One region of the Glutamicibacter sp. ZJUTW genome, then DNA from elsewhere that is predicted to be linked to it. Evidence: predicted binding sites of a transcription regulator. Region 1 holds the regulator's gene; the other holds the start of a gene.
The links. Region 1 encodes LexA, which represses DNA repair genes until DNA is damaged. Its sites were predicted from a motif close to TCGAACANNTGTTCGA; they were not measured.
Positions count from the first base shown of each region.

Region 2: F0M17_RS16105 (HNH endonuclease signature motif containing protein) is a predicted target of LexA. The motif match lies at 5,456-5,471, and genes of this name have one in related genera.

Region 1 is NZ_CP043624.1:1,171,004-1,178,799, reverse strand. It holds gene F0M17_RS05580 (MFS transporter) at 1-776, opposite strand, end outside; gene F0M17_RS05575 (SseB family protein) at 818-1,699, opposite strand; gene priA (bifunctional 1-(5-phosphoribosyl)-5-((5-phosphoribosylamino)methylideneamino)imidazole-4-carboxamide isomerase/phosphoribosylanthranilate isomerase PriA) at 1,920-2,657, opposite strand; gene F0M17_RS17420 (hypothetical protein) at 2,687-2,836, opposite strand; gene hisH (imidazole glycerol phosphate synthase subunit HisH) at 2,839-3,474, opposite strand; gene hisB (imidazoleglycerol-phosphate dehydratase HisB) at 3,475-4,095, opposite strand; gene F0M17_RS05555 (histidinol-phosphate transaminase) at 4,118-5,224, opposite strand; gene F0M17_RS05550 (LysM peptidoglycan-binding domain-containing protein) at 5,305-5,658, opposite strand; gene lexA (transcriptional repressor LexA) at 5,917-6,636, shown strand; gene F0M17_RS05540 (glycoside hydrolase family 76 protein) at 6,693-7,772, opposite strand.
Region 2 is NZ_CP043624.1:3,428,023-3,435,818, forward strand. It holds gene F0M17_RS16070 (hypothetical protein) at 1-429, opposite strand, end outside; gene F0M17_RS16075 (LysR substrate-binding domain-containing protein) at 843-1,754, shown strand; gene F0M17_RS16080 (enolase C-terminal domain-like protein) at 1,735-2,856, shown strand; gene catC (muconolactone Delta-isomerase) at 2,868-3,146, shown strand; gene catA (catechol 1,2-dioxygenase) at 3,340-4,197, shown strand; gene F0M17_RS16095 (DUF1801 domain-containing protein) at 4,298-4,639, opposite strand; gene F0M17_RS16100 (hypothetical protein) at 4,848-5,348, shown strand; gene F0M17_RS16105 (HNH endonuclease signature motif containing protein) at 5,697-7,052, shown strand; gene F0M17_RS16110 (LuxR family transcriptional regulator) at 7,312-7,796, opposite strand, start outside.

The DNA of each region.
Region 1 (7,796 bases):
ACCGAAGCGCTGACCCAGTTGAAACGGTTCTTGAAGTTGCGTCCGCGCTGCTTGATCCGGGCACGGGCGGATTTCATGCCGGCGGCAATCAGCTCGCCTTCGACTTCGGGCACGCCCATCGGTGCGGCGGCAATGAAGCTGGCTTCCGCGCCCAGGCGTTCTTCGTGCACGTTGGCCCGCGAAGCAATCGCCTTGGGGTCGTCGCTGCGTGTTGGCGGATTCAGGATCATCAGCGCCAAACCGGCCACCGTCGAGGTTACGCCAATTACGCTCAAGCCGATGACGCTGCTGACCTGGGTGGCGACAATGCCGGCACTGGCCGGGCCGACGATGAACACCAGTTCGGTGGCGGTTGCGTCCAGGGCGAAGGCGGTACGGCGCTGCTCACCGGTGGTCATGATGCCCAGGGCGGTACGCACCACGGAGAAGACCGGCAGTGCGAAGAGCCCGCCGATGAAGGCCAAGGGGTAGACCCAAACCAGCGGAACATGGGGCACCGTGCACCAGACGAGGGTTTCGACGATCACCGAGGGGATCATCGCGCGGCGCAGTCCCCAGACATCCACGCGGGCTCCGCGCCAGGGGGCGCCGATGGCGATGCCCAGGGTCATGACTGCCGTGACCAGGCCCGCTGAAACCCAGGATTGGTCGAGGTTGTTCACCAGATGCAGGAGCAGCAGCATGCTCAAGGCAGAGTGCGGCAGGCGGGCAATCATGCCAATCAGCAACAACAGTGAGATCTGCGGCTGGCGCAGGATCTGCCAATAGCTTTTCATGCCCGGAAAGTTCCTTATCTGGTCAAAAGGAGCCCGCCGGTCTAGCTCGGCGCGCTGTGCAAACTGAGTTCGAGGGAATCCACTGCTTCAGCGAATTCGGTGTTCTGGGACAAACGTCCGTGGATTGCGCGAGTTGCCTCGCGTGCGTCGTTCTCGCTCGTTCCAGGAGCAAAGACGAACTGCAGGTTAAGTTCCGGTCCGGAACCTCCGCCAAGGACAACTTGCCCGTCCTTGCTGCGGGAGCCGACTCCCCTGCCCGGGGCAACCTTGACGGTCTGCAACTGGCTGAAGCCTTCGGTTGCATCCTGCACTAGGTTGGCGATCTGCTGATTCTGATAACTCGGAATCCACTCGATCTGCTTAGCCAGGTTCCAGACCCCGGGTCGTCGAAGCACGAAGGTGAAATCGCTTCCGGGATCGAGGACCAGCAGCTGGCATTCCTCGCTGACTGCCGAGAGGGCCGCCCGCGGGGCGTAGACCGCCACCGGCCGAGCTTCCTTGTGCCACGTCTGAAGCCGTTCAACTGTGGTGAAGATCGGCAGGGCCATGCGGCCATCCGGAGCCTTGATCTTCACCAGCGCCATATCGGCTTCCTTATCGGAGGCGAAGCCGTGTTCAGTCATCGCTTCTTCACCGAGCTGGGCGACCACCGCAACGAAAACGCGCGCCTGTGACAAGGATTGATGCACTTCGCCCTCCCCCGCGGTGCCGGCTCGCAAGGCTGCCAAGGCGGCAACGACATTGGCGTCGGCCATGCCGTCGTCCTTGTCGAAGTTATGCAGGGGGTTGCCTTCGCCGCTCAGGTCGCGGCCTTCCCAATCCTGGCCGGCAGAGTCGGTTTTTGAACCTGCCTGCGCCAGCGCAGCGACAATATGTCCCGGCAGATGGCGTTTGGGTGCAGATTCAGGTTGCTCGGTGCTCATAGCTCCATGCTATCGGTGGTTTCGAGGTTGTTGGCAGGAAGTTCCAAAACTGCATTCATGAGCTTGGACACCCCGAGCGGGGCATTTCAGATTTCATCCCCTGCCGGCTGTGCGCCATCGCTGCCAGGAGAAGGTATTGCAGGAATCTGGCTTCACAAATGGAAAGGCGATTCAGAAGCAGGGAGCTTCTGAATCGCCTTTCGCGGATGGTACTTGGTGCCTAGCGGCGGCCTGCCACATCGAGCGCTTCTTGCAAGGTGAACTGGCCTGAGTACAGCGCCTTGCCCATGATGGCGCCTTCGATGCCTTCAGGAACCAGCTCACGCAAGACGCGGAGGTCTTCGAGCGAGGAGATGCCGCCCGAGGCGACAATCGGCTTGCTGGTCTTGGCAGCGATTTCGCGCAGCAGTTCAACGTTTGGACCGCGCAGCGTGCCGTCCTTGGTCACGTCGGTGACAACATAGCGGGCGCATCCGGCGTCTTCCAAGCGAGCTAGGACGTCCCACAGGTCGCCGCCGTCCTTGGTCCAGCCGTGGCCGGACAAGGTGGTTCCGCGCACGTCCATGCCCACGGCGATCTTGTCGCCGTGGCGGGCGATGGCCTGCTTCGTCCATTCCGGGTTTTCCAGTGCGGCGGTACCGAGGTTGACGCGGGTAGCGCCGAATTCCAGTGCACGTTCCAGGGAGGCGTCGTCGCGGATGCCGCCGGAGAGCTCGACCTTGATGTTCAGTTCCTTGGCAATGCGCTGGACGATCTCGACATTGCTTCCGCGGTCGAAGGCTGCGTCCAGGTCGACCAGGTGCAGCCATTCGGCCCCGGCGTTCTGCCAGGAAAGCGCAGCTTCCAGCGGGTCGCCGTATCCGGTCTCGGTACCGGCTTCGCCCTGGACCAGGCGCACTGCCTGGCCGCCGGCGATATCTACCGCAGGCAGGAGTTCGAGGATTGGTTGCTCGCTCATGATGTCCTTAATGAAGAAATAAAAAGTGGTTAGTAGGTCAGGGCCCAGGCTGCGATCAAGCTCATGCCTGCAAGCACCCAGAGCGCGATGATCCATGAAATATGGGCCTTCTGGTTCTTCAGCGAAATGGCCCCGCCGATCAGGAAGGCCCCGATAACACCCAAGATGAGGCTCCACATGCCTAGAGTGTCCCCAACCAGTTGCGCAGCAACTGTGCGCCAGCGTCGCCGGACTTCTCCGGGTGGAACTGGACTGCCGAGAGCGGGCCGTTTTCGACGGCGGCCACGAATGGCGTCCCGTGCGTCGACCAGGTCACCTGCGGCGGGGTCATCGCTGGCTGGGTGACGTCGAATTCCCACTTCTGCACAGCGTAGGAGTGCACGAAGTAGAATCGCTCGTCCTCGATGCCTGCGAAAAGCTTGGATCCTTCCGGCGGGCGCACCGTGTTCCAGCCCATGTGCGGAATGACATCCGACTGGAGGCGTTCAACCTTGCCCGGCCATTCGCCGATGCCTTCGGTTTTCACCCCATGCTCCACGCCTTCTTCAAAGAAGACCTGGTGGCCCACGCAGATCCCCAAGACGGGCAGGCCACCGGCGATGCGGCGGCCGATCCAGCGCAGGGAACCGGTTGCGGTCAACTGCTCCATGACCGAGGCGTAGGCGCCGACTCCCGGGACTACCAGTCCGTCGGCAGCCACGATCTTCTTCGGGTCTGCGGTCAGTTCCACCTCGGCGCCGGCGGCTTCCAAGGCGCGCACGGCGGAACGGACGTTGCCTGAACCGTAGTCCAGGACAACTACTGTTTTCTTCTCCACTTACAGGGCACCCTTCGTGGATGGGATCTTGTCGCCCATGCGCTCATCGCGCTCTACGGCTTCGCGCAAGGCGCGGGCGAAGGACTTGAATTGCGCTTCGACAATGTGGTGCGGGTCGCGGCCCGAGAGCACCTCGATGTGAGCGCAGATCTGTGCGTGGAAGGTGATGGCTTCGAAGACGTGGCGGGTCATCGAGCCGGTGAAGTGCCCGCCGATCAAGTGGTATTCCTGGCCAGCAGGCTCGCCGGAGTGCACGAGGTATGGCCGGCCCGAGACATCGACGACTGAACGGGACAGCGCCTCGTCCAGCGGAGCGTAGGAGGTGCCGAAGCGGCGGATGCCTGCCTTGTTGCCCAGCGCCACGCGCAGCACTTCGCCGATGGTGATCGCGGTGTCCTCAACGGTGTGGTGGACATCGATGTGGGTATCGCCGGTAGCACGCACGGTGAGGTCGATGAGCGAATGCTTGGAGAGCGCAGTCAGCATGTGGTCATAGAACGGCACCGAGGTGCTGATCTCCGAGACGCCGGTTCCATCGAGATCCAATTCAACGAATACGGACGATTCGCTGGTCACGCGTTCCATGCGGGCGCGACGTGCGCCAATCAATTCGGCAGACATGTCTTCCTTCGCTTGTCTTTGATTACTTCTGCGAGCCGAGCAGTTCGGCAAGTCGTTCCAAGAAGGCTGTGGTTTCTGATTCGGTTCCGGCCGTAACACGCAAGGTCCCCGGAATTCCATTGTCGCGGATGATGATGCCGGCTTCCAACAGGCCTTCCCAAATAGCGTGGGGGTCTTCGACGCCACCGAAGAAGACGAAGTTGGAGTCGGAGACCGATGGCTTCAGGCCCAGTTCCTTCAAGCGCGCGACGATGCGGTCACGCTGGGACTTGATGTCTTCGACCTGCGCCAGCAGCAACTCGATGTTCTTCAAGGCGGCGATCGCCGTTGCCTGGGTCACGGCCGACAGGTGGTACGGCAGCCGCACCAAGCGGATGGCATCGGTGACCTCTGGCGCGGCGGCCAGGTAGCCGACGCGTGCGCCGGCCAGGCCGAATGCCTTGGACATGGTGCGCGAGACGATCAATCGCTGGCGGCCTTCAAGCAGACTCAGTGCGGACTTGGTGCTGGCCAAGGAGAATTCGGCGTACGCCTCGTCAACGATCACCATGCCGTTGTGCTCGCTCATGGCTTCGTACACGGCCGTGATGACATCAAGGCCAAGGGCGGTGCCGGTGGGGTTGTTCGGCGAGCACAGGAACACGATATTCGGCTTGTGCTCGCGGACCTGCGCGGCTGCAGATTCGGCGGACAGGGTGAAATCCTCGGCGCGTTCACCGGCGATATAGGTGGTATCAGTACCACTGGCCAACAGCGGGTACATGGAGTAGGTGGGGCCGAAGCTCATCACGGTACGGCCTGGACCACCGAAGGCTTGCAGGATCTGCTGCAGGATTTCATTCGAACCGTTCGCGGCCCAGATGTTCTCCTTGGTGAGCGAGTGGCCGAGGTAATCGGCAAGAAGTTCACGAAGCTCGGTGAACTCGCGGTCGGGATAGCGATTCAGAGTTGCCGCTGCCTTGGCCACTTCCTGGGCAATGGCGTCTACGACTACCGGTGGCAACGGATGGGTGTTCTCGTTGACGTTCAACTGGATCGGCACGTCAATTTGCGGTGCGCCATAAGGGGATAGCCCGCGGAGATTCTCACGCAAGGGCAGCTGACTCAAAAGTTCACTGCGGTCATTCACGCATCAAGTCTACGTGCGCAGCGAGCCCGCCAGTGAATCCGCTACGGCTGCAGGTAACAAACTCTAGACAGCGGGGGAAGCTAGCCGGCAATGACCGGAATCGACAAGGTATCTCCAACCTGGATTTCGCTGCCGTCCAAGGCGTTGAGCTCCGCGATGTGGCCAACTGCGGAAGTCACGTCGTAACCGGTGGCATAGTCGCGAGCCAAACTCCATAGCGTATCCCCGGGGATCACGGTGACATCGATGGTTCCAACCCCAGCAGGATCTTCTGCCGCGGCATGCGCGTCAGAGGCGAACATGGAGAAGAAGAAAGCAGCAGCGATCGTGAGTGCGAAAACGGGCATCCCCACCAGCACAGCCCAACCGCGGCGGTTGATGCGGATTTTCAGCGGCGCTTGGGTCTGATCTGAGTCAAGTGCGACGGTAGCCATGACGTTGTCTCCTCAAGAAATTCAAGTGATGCGAATTTTTATTCGAAAGAACGGATTCGAAAACTTGTTCGAACCTCGTATATCTGTTCTAACAGAGATTCGCGGAACTTGTCCAGAAGTTTTCGAACAAATCTTTGAAAGAAGCTCGCTTATCTACTAAGATTTCGAAGTAGACGAGCAATGAAAACATCTCACCATCTAGCTCCGACAGTTTGGACACGCAAACTTTCGAATGATTGCTAGGGAAGGCAAAATCTCATGTCAGCATCACAACGCACTCCCCGATCGAATGCACGTTCGCTGACGATTCGCCAAAAGAAGATCCTTGAGACGATCCAGCGGTCTATCGGCAAGAACGGTTATCCGCCATCGATGCGTGAGATTGGCGACGCTGTCGGACTCAAGAGTCTTTCGAGCGTGACCCACCAGTTGAGCCAGTTGGAAAAGCTCGGCTATATCCGTCGAGACCCACGCCGTCCGCGCGCGATGGAAATCCTGCTTCCGCTGCAATTGTCCGACGATGCCGAAAAGGCCGAGGTCTCGGAGCCGGTCGAGCCGGCTGCCAGCGAAGACGCCAAGATCATTGAGCTGAGCACTTCTGCTGACACCACCATGGTTCCGCTGGTTGGCCGTATTGCTGCTGGCGGTCCGATCCTGGCAGAACAGTCCGTCGAAGATGTTTTCTCGTTGCCTCGTCAGCTCGTGGGCCACGGGGAACTGTTCATGCTCAAGGTTTCCGGCGATTCAATGGTTGACGCCGCGATTTGCGATGGCGACTGGGTAGTTGTCCGCCGACAGCAGACGGCAGACAACGGCGACATCGTCGCAGCCCTGCTGGACGAGGAAGCGACCGTCAAGACCTTCCGGCAGCGTGATGGGCATACTTGGCTGCTTCCACAGAACTCGCGCTACGAACCGATTTTGGGTGATGCAGCAAAGATCATGGGACGGGTCGTCTCGGTCATGCGCTCACTCTAGATTTCGTGTGGATATTGCGCTGGTGCTTGGCACCAGCGCAATTTTCGTTTAATCAGCTACTCGCCGGCCTCGAGCTCGATCTGGGCGGCCGCGGCGAAGATCATCCAGCGCTGGACTGCCGCCGAGAGCCGGCGCGGTTCCTGGTCGATCAGATGGCCTGCAGTTGCCGTGACCAGTTGCCTGGCCTGCTCCCTGCTTGGTGCTTCCAAGCGGTGATCTTTCGCGGCGAGGGCCAGATACCGGCACAGGATTCCGGCAAAAAGGTTCCCGTCTCCCCCGCGGTTGAACGCGAGTACTCGGGCCGCGGAAGACAGCGAGTGCGTGGTCGCATCGATCAGCACCTGGGCGTGAGCCAGATCGGCTGGCTCGCCAAGCTCAAGCAACGCGCCTAGCACCGTGCCCTGGTTATAGGTATAGATCGCTGGCTCCACCGTATGCCCCTGGCTGGCCAACCGCAGCCCGTCCAAATACAGCCCACGCTCGGCGCTGAACAGGTTCTTCTCCAGCCATTGGAGAACCTGCCGTGCGGTGTCCTTCTGTCCGGTTCGGCCGAAGAACAGTGCCGCCGGCGCATTGGCCGGCGTATTCTTGAAATCCCGTTTTTTCGACCAGTACAGGCCGCCGCCCAGCACCTCGTCCATGCCAGCTTGAAGCTGTTCTCCCAGCACCCGCATTGCAGTCTGAGCAGCGTGGTTTCCTTCTCCCCTCACGGCCAGCGTGAACTGCGCCAGACGGCCGCTGGCCAAGGCAAGCCACGCCATATCGTCGAAGAAGTAGTTGGGCAGCATCCCGAAGTTGCGAATTCGAATGCCACGCAACAGATGATTGGCCCGGGCCAGCTCGGCACGCGCCGATTCCGCGTCGCCTGCGGCCAGATAGGAGTGGCCGTCATCAATGATGGCATCCAGATAATGCGCCTGCCACCAATAGTTCCACTCCGAAAACGGGTGCGCGCAGCCATTGAGATCGCTGAGCAAGCTTCCGTCGCGCAACCGGTGCGCCCTGCTGTAGCTCTGCCCAATCCAGGTTCCGGGCAGCCGCAAGAGGCGCCGTCCGAAACGCTGGTGGGTGTCGATGGCGGCTTGGTGTGCCAATTCCTGCATGGACTCCATGGTGCCTTCCGGTTCACGCGGCATCAGTTCTTCTCACAGACCTTAGTG
Region 2 (7,796 bases), 1.4 Mb from region 1:
CTGCCAAGCACCGGCGCGACCTGCACTTTCAAGACTGAAGCCGGGCCTGAGATCGGAGGACAGCTCGGTGAGGCACGGCAGGTTTTTCAGCTCCTGGGCAGTTGCATTGTTACCCTGCTCCGCCAGCAGGAGCGCATACTCGTGCCAGGAACGGCGTTCGCCCAGGTCTTCAACTTCACCCTCGTCGGGCAGTAGAGCTCCCTCAAGATGCTCGAGCAGCTCTTGCTCGCTGAGCTTGCCGAATCCGTTGAGGCCGATGGCGCATCCCCGGTCCCAACGGATCGACACCCGCGAACCATCGTCAAATTCGACGAATTCGTCTATATCAACGCCAACCTGATCCGGGCTACCGGTCGAGGACCCAGCGCCCTTGGGCGTGCACCTGGAGCCGATTGCAATGACAGCACCCGGGTTTTCGTTCTCATTCACCCACGTGGCAGACCGCAGTGCAATGCCAGCAGGGCCATAGATAATTTCTTGCGTATCACTCCAGACTCTCGGGAACTGAGGCCCTCCCAGCTCCCTCCAATTGCATCATCCGCACGCAAGAATATCCTTTTGCCCAAAGCCATAAGCATCAACGCCTGGTGATGCTTTGAAGAGTTGGATGAGTAATTGAACGAACGAGCCTGGCATGCGTGCCCGATAATCCGCGCCATCGCGTGGCCCGGCGCGGCCCTCGATCCGGGAACCAACCTCGGGGGCCAGTGCGGCAATCCCATTCATACTTGTAGACTCTCAATCGACCCAGAATAAGTATTTCACCCTCTTGGATCGCCGCGTTAGAGTTGCCTGCAAGCGTCTTCTGCGCATTCGACGCGCGGTCCGACGATCGGAGCACCATGGACACGAGACTACTTCGCTACTTTGTCGCTGTCGCCGAAGAACGCCATTTCGGCCGCGCGGCGGCGCGCCTGCATATCGCGCAGCCCCCGCTCTCCCAGCAGATCAAGCAGCTTGAGGAGACGCTGAATACCCAGTTGCTGATCCGCACCACCCGCAAGGTGGAATTGACCAACGCCGGCGAGCTGCTGCTGAGCCGCGGGCGCATCCTGCTCGCAGAGCTCGACCAGCTTTCCCGCGATGTGCGCACGGTGGGCGAAGGCGCGCTGGGCGTACTGCGCCTGGGCTCCACCGGCAGCGCCACCTCGCGCATCATGCCCAAGCTCATCGAGGCCAGCTCGGAGCAGATGCCCGGCCTCCAATTGAATGTCCAGGGCGAAATGCTCACCCCGCAGATGGTCGAAGGGCTCGTCGAGGGGCGCCTGGACCTGGCGATCCTGCGCCCGCCGGTGCGCGGCACCGAGGTCGACTACATGCTGCTGGACCGCGACCACCTGGCCGTGGCCCTGCCGATGGACCACCCGCTGAGCGCCCACGAAGAACTGGACCTGGAGCAGCTGGCTGGCGAGAAGTTCATCTGCTATCCGCCGTCCTCCGCGGTGAACAACATCATCATGGATTCCTGCCGCCGCGTGGGCTTCGCCCCGCAGATCGCCCAGGTGGCCAGCGAGACTTCCACGCTGCTCACCTTCGTCGCAGCAGGCTTGGGCATCGGGCTGCTGCCCACCACCCATTACCTGCCGCACAGCTCCCGGATCACTTTCCGGCCGCTGCGCAACGCACCGTCCGTCGACCTTGCCATCGCTTGGAAAGCCGGCAACGAGTCCGCGCTGGTGCGCAACTTCCTGGAACTTTGCACATTGCTCAACCCCCTAGAAAGGCTGGACCCCGATGCGAATCCAGCGGATTGAAACAATCCCCTATGCCATCCCCTACAACCGCCCGCTGCGCTTTGCCAGCGGAGAGGTGCACACCGCCGACCATGTGCTTGTCCGCGTGCACACCGACGAAGGCGTGATCGGCACCGCCGACGCTCCGCCGCGCCCGTACACCTACGGCGAGACGCAGAAGTCCATCGTCGCGATCGTGCAGGATATTTTTGCCCCGCAGCTGATCGGCCTGGACATCATGGACCGCGCGAAGATCCGCCAGGTGCTGGATCGGACCATCCACAACCAGGTCGCCAAGGGGGCACTGGATATCGCCGTCTGGGATGCCATCGGCCAGGCGCTGGGCGCCCCGGTGCACAAGCTGCTCGGCGGCTTCACCGACTCGATGCGGGTGAGCCACATGCTCGGCTTCAAGCCGGCCCAGGAACTGCTCGACGAGGCCCTGCGCTTCGGCGAGCAGTACGGCATCACCACCTTCAAGCTCAAGGTCGGCCGCCGCCCGCTCGCCCTGGACATCGAGGCCTGCCGCGTGCTGCGCGAAGGCCTGGGCCAGGACGTGGAAATCTACCTGGACGCCAACCGCGGCTGGACTGCGAACGAGGCCATGGAGGTGCTGCGCCAGACCGATGGCCTGGGCCTGAGCCTGCTCGAGGAGCCGTGCGACGCCAAGGAGGCCATGAGTCGCCGCCGGCTGGTCGAGCACTCCCCGATCCCGGTCGTCGCCGACGAGTCCGCAGCCACCGCGGGCGACGCCTCGCGCGAACTGCTCTCCGGCGGCGCCAACGCGATCTGCATCAAAACCGCCCGCTCGGGCTTCACCGAAGCCACCGAGATCCTCGGCCTGTGCACCGGGCTGGGCGTGGATGTCACCATGGGCAACCAGATCGACACCCAGGTCGGCTCGCTGGCCACCGTCACCTTCGGCGCGGCCTTCGAGGCCACCAGCCGCCGCGCCGGCGAGCTGTCGAACTTCCTGGACATGTCAGATGACCTGCTCGCCGAGCCGCTGCAGATCATCGACGGCCGCATCTCGGTGCGCAGCGTGCCCGGCGTCGGCGCCGCCATCGACGAATCCAAGCTGGCGCGCTACCGCCAGGACCACGTACTTTCCACCTCGAACTAAAGGAAATCACCATGTTGTTCCTCGCCCGTATGGACGTTGCATTCCCGGACCACCTCACCGCCGAACAGGTTGCCGATTTCCAGGCCCGCGAGAAGGAGTACTCCGCGAGCCTGCAGCGCAGCGGAAAGATGCAGGGCATCTGGCGCGTAGTCGGCGAGTACGCGAACCACTCGCTGTACAACGTCGAGTCCAATGACGAGTTGCACGAAATCCTCAGCGGCTTCCCGATGTACCCGTACATGAAGATCAAGGTCACCGCGCTGGCCAAGCACCCGAATTCGCTGGCCTAGGCAGGTTTCCAGCCAGCGGGTTCCCTCCGTGCGCCAGCCCACATGCATTGATATCCAAGAACTCTCAATCACCGCCAAATAAGTATTTCACTGGGCATAGACACTGCACTACATTGAATATCAATCACCGCAGATGATGGGGGTCACACCATGGGCCCGCATACGTCACACCACACAATTTAGGGGAGTCACCATGACCACCGAAACTCCAGATCAGGCAACTGCAGCCAAGTCCGGCAACGCCGCCACCGACAGCTTCCGCAATTCCGGCAAGCTCGGCAGCATCGAAACCTCCACCGAGCGCGTGAACTTGCTGGCCAGCAAGCTGATCAAGGCCGCGAACGACATCGTGCTCGAGGAACGCGTCACCTACGACGAATTCAACGCGCTGAAGGCCTGGCTGATCAAGGTTGGCGACGACGGCGAATGGCCATTGTTCCTGGACGTATGGCTGGAGCACTCGGTGGAAGAGGTCGCTACCGACCACCGCGACGGCAACAAGGGCTCGATCGAGGGCCCGTACTACGTGCCTGATGCTCCGACCCAGAACTCCCCGGCCACCATCTCGATGCGCGAGGACGAGAAGGGCACCAACCTGCTCTTCCAGGGCCAGGTCCGCTCCACCGATGGCTCGGCGCTGAAGAACGCCAAGATCGAGCTGTGGCACGCCGACGAAGAGGGCTTCTACTCGCAGTTCGCCCCGGGCATCCCCGAGTGGAACCTGCGCGGCACCTTCATTGCCGACGAGGAAGGCAACTTCCAGATCAACACGATGCAGCCGGCTCCGTACCAGATCCCGACCGACGGTGCCTGCGGCCAGCTGATCGCCGCTGCCGGATGGCACGCATGGCGCCCAGCCCACCTGCACCTGAAGGTTTCGGCACCGGGCCACGAGCTGCTCACCGCCCAGCTGTACTTCCCGGGCGACGCGCACAACGATGATGACATCGCCACCGCGGTGAAGCCGGAACTGATGCTCGACGTGCAGCCAGCCGAATCCGGCAACGGCAAGCAGGTCACCTACGACTTCGTGCTCGACCCAGTCAAGTAAGCCCCAGCGCGACCAGGCAAGCGGAAGGCCTCGGCAGGAATATTCCTGCCGAGGCCTTCCTTGCGCTTGAGGGCGGCTTCGGGCCTTTGCGCTGCCGCAATCAGCCAGCCGCCTTCTTCACCAGCTCGCGGATCTTGTCCTCCGTTGCGGCATCCAGCGAGGTGATGGTCCAGGCAACCGGATGCATGTGCGCGCCGTCCTCGTAGGCGGGATTCACCACTTCGCCAAAGCCGAAGGCAACGAAGTCCTTGTCAGGCTTGATGTAGCAGACGTCCTTGCCGTCCCGGACATAAAACGGAAGGCCCCAGCGGACGATCGGCTCCAGCGAGGGCGCGCTTTGCACGATGATGGCATGAAGCCGCTCGGCAATCTCGCGATAAGGTGCTGGAGCCGCGCTGAGCTTGGCCAGGACAGCGGCGTCGCCCTTCTTGGTGAAGATCATTTCTAGTCCCCTTATAGACGATTGGCGCTGCATGGCAGCGTTTGGTGATGTCGCTTGCGCGATCGCTGCGCTTTCCCGATCGGCACATAATGCACTTTACCGATTCGGGGCCTCTGCTTCACGGTCTTCTGCAATGCAATACCGGCATCCGACGCACGAGCTGCTAGTGATGCCAAGTATTTCGCTTGCACGGTGTTAGGCTACCGGCATGCGCAAGCTTCTAGCCACCTCCGGTGCCGCCATCATCGTGGCCTACGCGGTTTACGGCGCACTGCTCATGAACAATTGGGCAGTGGTCGCAGCCAGTGGAATCCCCCTGGATGAGACCATCGTGCAGATGGCCGCCATGGACCAGGATTACGATTCGCTTGGAGGTTGGGTCTTCGCAGCAATCGGAATTGGCCTCGCCATCTCCTGGCTCGTTTCCGTCATCGCGTCCGGTCGCAAGCTGCCCGCTTGGGCTGCTATTGGGACATGGAGCCTGATCGTTGCTCTCGGCGCACCGGCCTATTTCTTCGCCTCCTTCGCCAACATGAACTCCGTGGGCGATACCTTTGCCGATTGGAACGCCGGCGCCGCTGCTGATCTGGAAGAGCCCCTGTACATCGCCAGCATCCTCGCCTTGGCCTTGCTGGCTGCCATGGGAATCCTTGGCCTCCGTGCGGCTTTGACGCGCCCGCCACGCCCTCTGGCTCAAGCAAGCAGATAAAACCACAGCCACTGCTCCATTCCCGGTACTGGGGATTTTTCACCAGAATCCACATGGATAGCTTTTCGCAGAAACTTTCTAGTTGTTATCCACAATTCGAAAATAAACAGAACACATAGTCGATGTATCGCGGGAAAGTAAATCATGACTACTCCCGCATATTTAGAAGACAACGACGGTGAACACCGCCTGCCACTGCCACCACCGGGCACCCGCACAGAGTCGCACAAAACCTCCCCGTTCGATGCTCAGCGCGAGCACCAGATGTTCTTCGGCCCTCTCAAGAAAATTGCCAATGAGCTCTATGATGCCGGCCCGGTCAACGGCCCCGGGGACGCATTGGAACGCTTGCAGAAGATCCAGCGCCTTCTGAGCAGCGTCGAAGCTGTCATCTGCGTCTTGCTGGCGGATTCGGTCGAACAGGTCAGCGAATCATTCAGCGATTTCATAGCCACGGAAAATACCCACACGGCAGAGGAAGAAGCTGAAGCCCGAAAGAGCGCCGCATACTACGGCGTGGACCGTGGAAGCGAGCAGACCATCAACTCCAACCTCATCGCCGAGGCGGCTGTCGCATTGAGGGAAAGCCCGCGCAAAGTCAGCAAGCGGATGTTTCACGCCAAAGGATTGCGCCATGTCTGCAAAGCCACGCTCCTCGCGCTGGCCGCCGGCGAGATCACTGCCAAGGCCGCCCACGACATCGTCAAGTACTCCCAAGATCTCGGCCCTGGGCAAGTCTCGCTCATGGAACAGACCCTTCTGCCTCTGGCAAGGACCGCCAGCGACGAGACCGTCTACCAGCGCGCCCGCCGCCTTCATGACCGGCTGAACCCCGACTCTGCCGAGAACCGGCAGAAGGACGCCATGGCCGCCCGCAACGTCAAGGTCTGGAATGACGAGGATGGCATGGCCACCTTGCAGTTGCATCACCGCGCTGATGTCATCCACTCAATCCGCAATTCGATCAAGCAGGTGGCCGCCCAGAGCACTGATCCCAAAGATCCGCGCACCCAAACCCAGCTTGAGGCCGATGCCCTTGCAGACGTATATCTGAATGGATGGCCCGGAATGGAGGGCATGCCGCTGAAGCCACGGGTATCCATCACGATACCGGCCGTGGAAATGCTCGCGAATCCCACTCGCGCCCTTGCCGATCTGGAAGGCTACGGACCCATCCCAATCGGGGTAGCGTTGGAACTCGCGGCAGACGCTCCATCATTCCAGCGCGTGCTGACCGACCCATGGACGGGCGCCGCAATTGACGTGGAACCCAAGAAATACCGGCCTTCGCAGGGGTTGCGCGATTTCCTGCGTCACCGCGACCAGCATTGCGGTTTCCCGGGTTGCCGTCGCCCAGCCGACCGATCAGAAATAGACCACATTGAAGCGTTTGGGCAAGGCGGCCACACGACCCGGCGAAACACCCATCTCTTGTGCAAGCAGCATCAGATGTTCAAGCACGCCCTAGGGTGGAAGGTCTTCGCCTGCCCTGATGGCTCCAAGACGTGGGTGTCTCCGCACGGGCTGCGGTCAATCACGATCCCTGAGAGCGTAGCCAACGTGGCGAACTTTGATCATGTCAACGATCATTGCCCGCAGCGAACATCGGACGACGCAGCTCACAAGGTGCATTTGACCCCCGAAGTGCGGCGCGTGCTGGGCCTTGGCCAAGATGAAGACCTGCCCGACACTGGGACCGGCTAGCACCGGTCGCCCGCTGTGAATTTTGAGTGACAAATTTTTTCAGTCACTAGAACCGCCACACCACCCATAACCCCACAGGAGCAACCGCCATGATTCGCGTTGCGCAGCTGGCTGCCGCCTGCATCAAGTCCTGTCTTCCTCCCGTTCAAGCGATACGACTTGAATGAAAAAAATTTTCAGTCACTGCACGCAGGACGAGCCGCACTGCGGATGGCTCGGCTGTCGTTCCTGAATGAAAATTCTTATCAGCCAAGAAGCACTATTCTTCTTGGCCAAAGCGTGCCAAAGCAGCAAGCTCTGTACGGTTGGAGACCGAAAGCTTCGTGTAGATCTTGGTCAGGTGGTACTGCACCGTCTTTGTACCGATATACAACTCTTCGGCGACGCGGCGGTTGCTTGCGCCTTCGCAAACGAGCTTGGCCACGGCTTGTTCCTGCGCCGTCAGCGTCGACCAGTCGGCGCCTTCCTTGCGCAGCATCCCGGTACCACTTGCCTGAAGCTCACGAGTGCACCGATCGATGTACACGGTGGCATCGCAGTGCGTGAAAATCGCCAACGCGCGAGTCAGCGGAGCCACGCATTCGGCCCGCTTGCCGGCGCGGCGCAGGCATTGCCCGTAGTAGAAATCAATTTTCGCCCGGTGGTAAACCGAACCGACGCCCTCCAAACGGCGGATGGCATCTTCAAAGACAAGGCGGGCGCCGTCGATATCGCCGCGAGCTGCCAGCAAGGCGCCTTGCACGC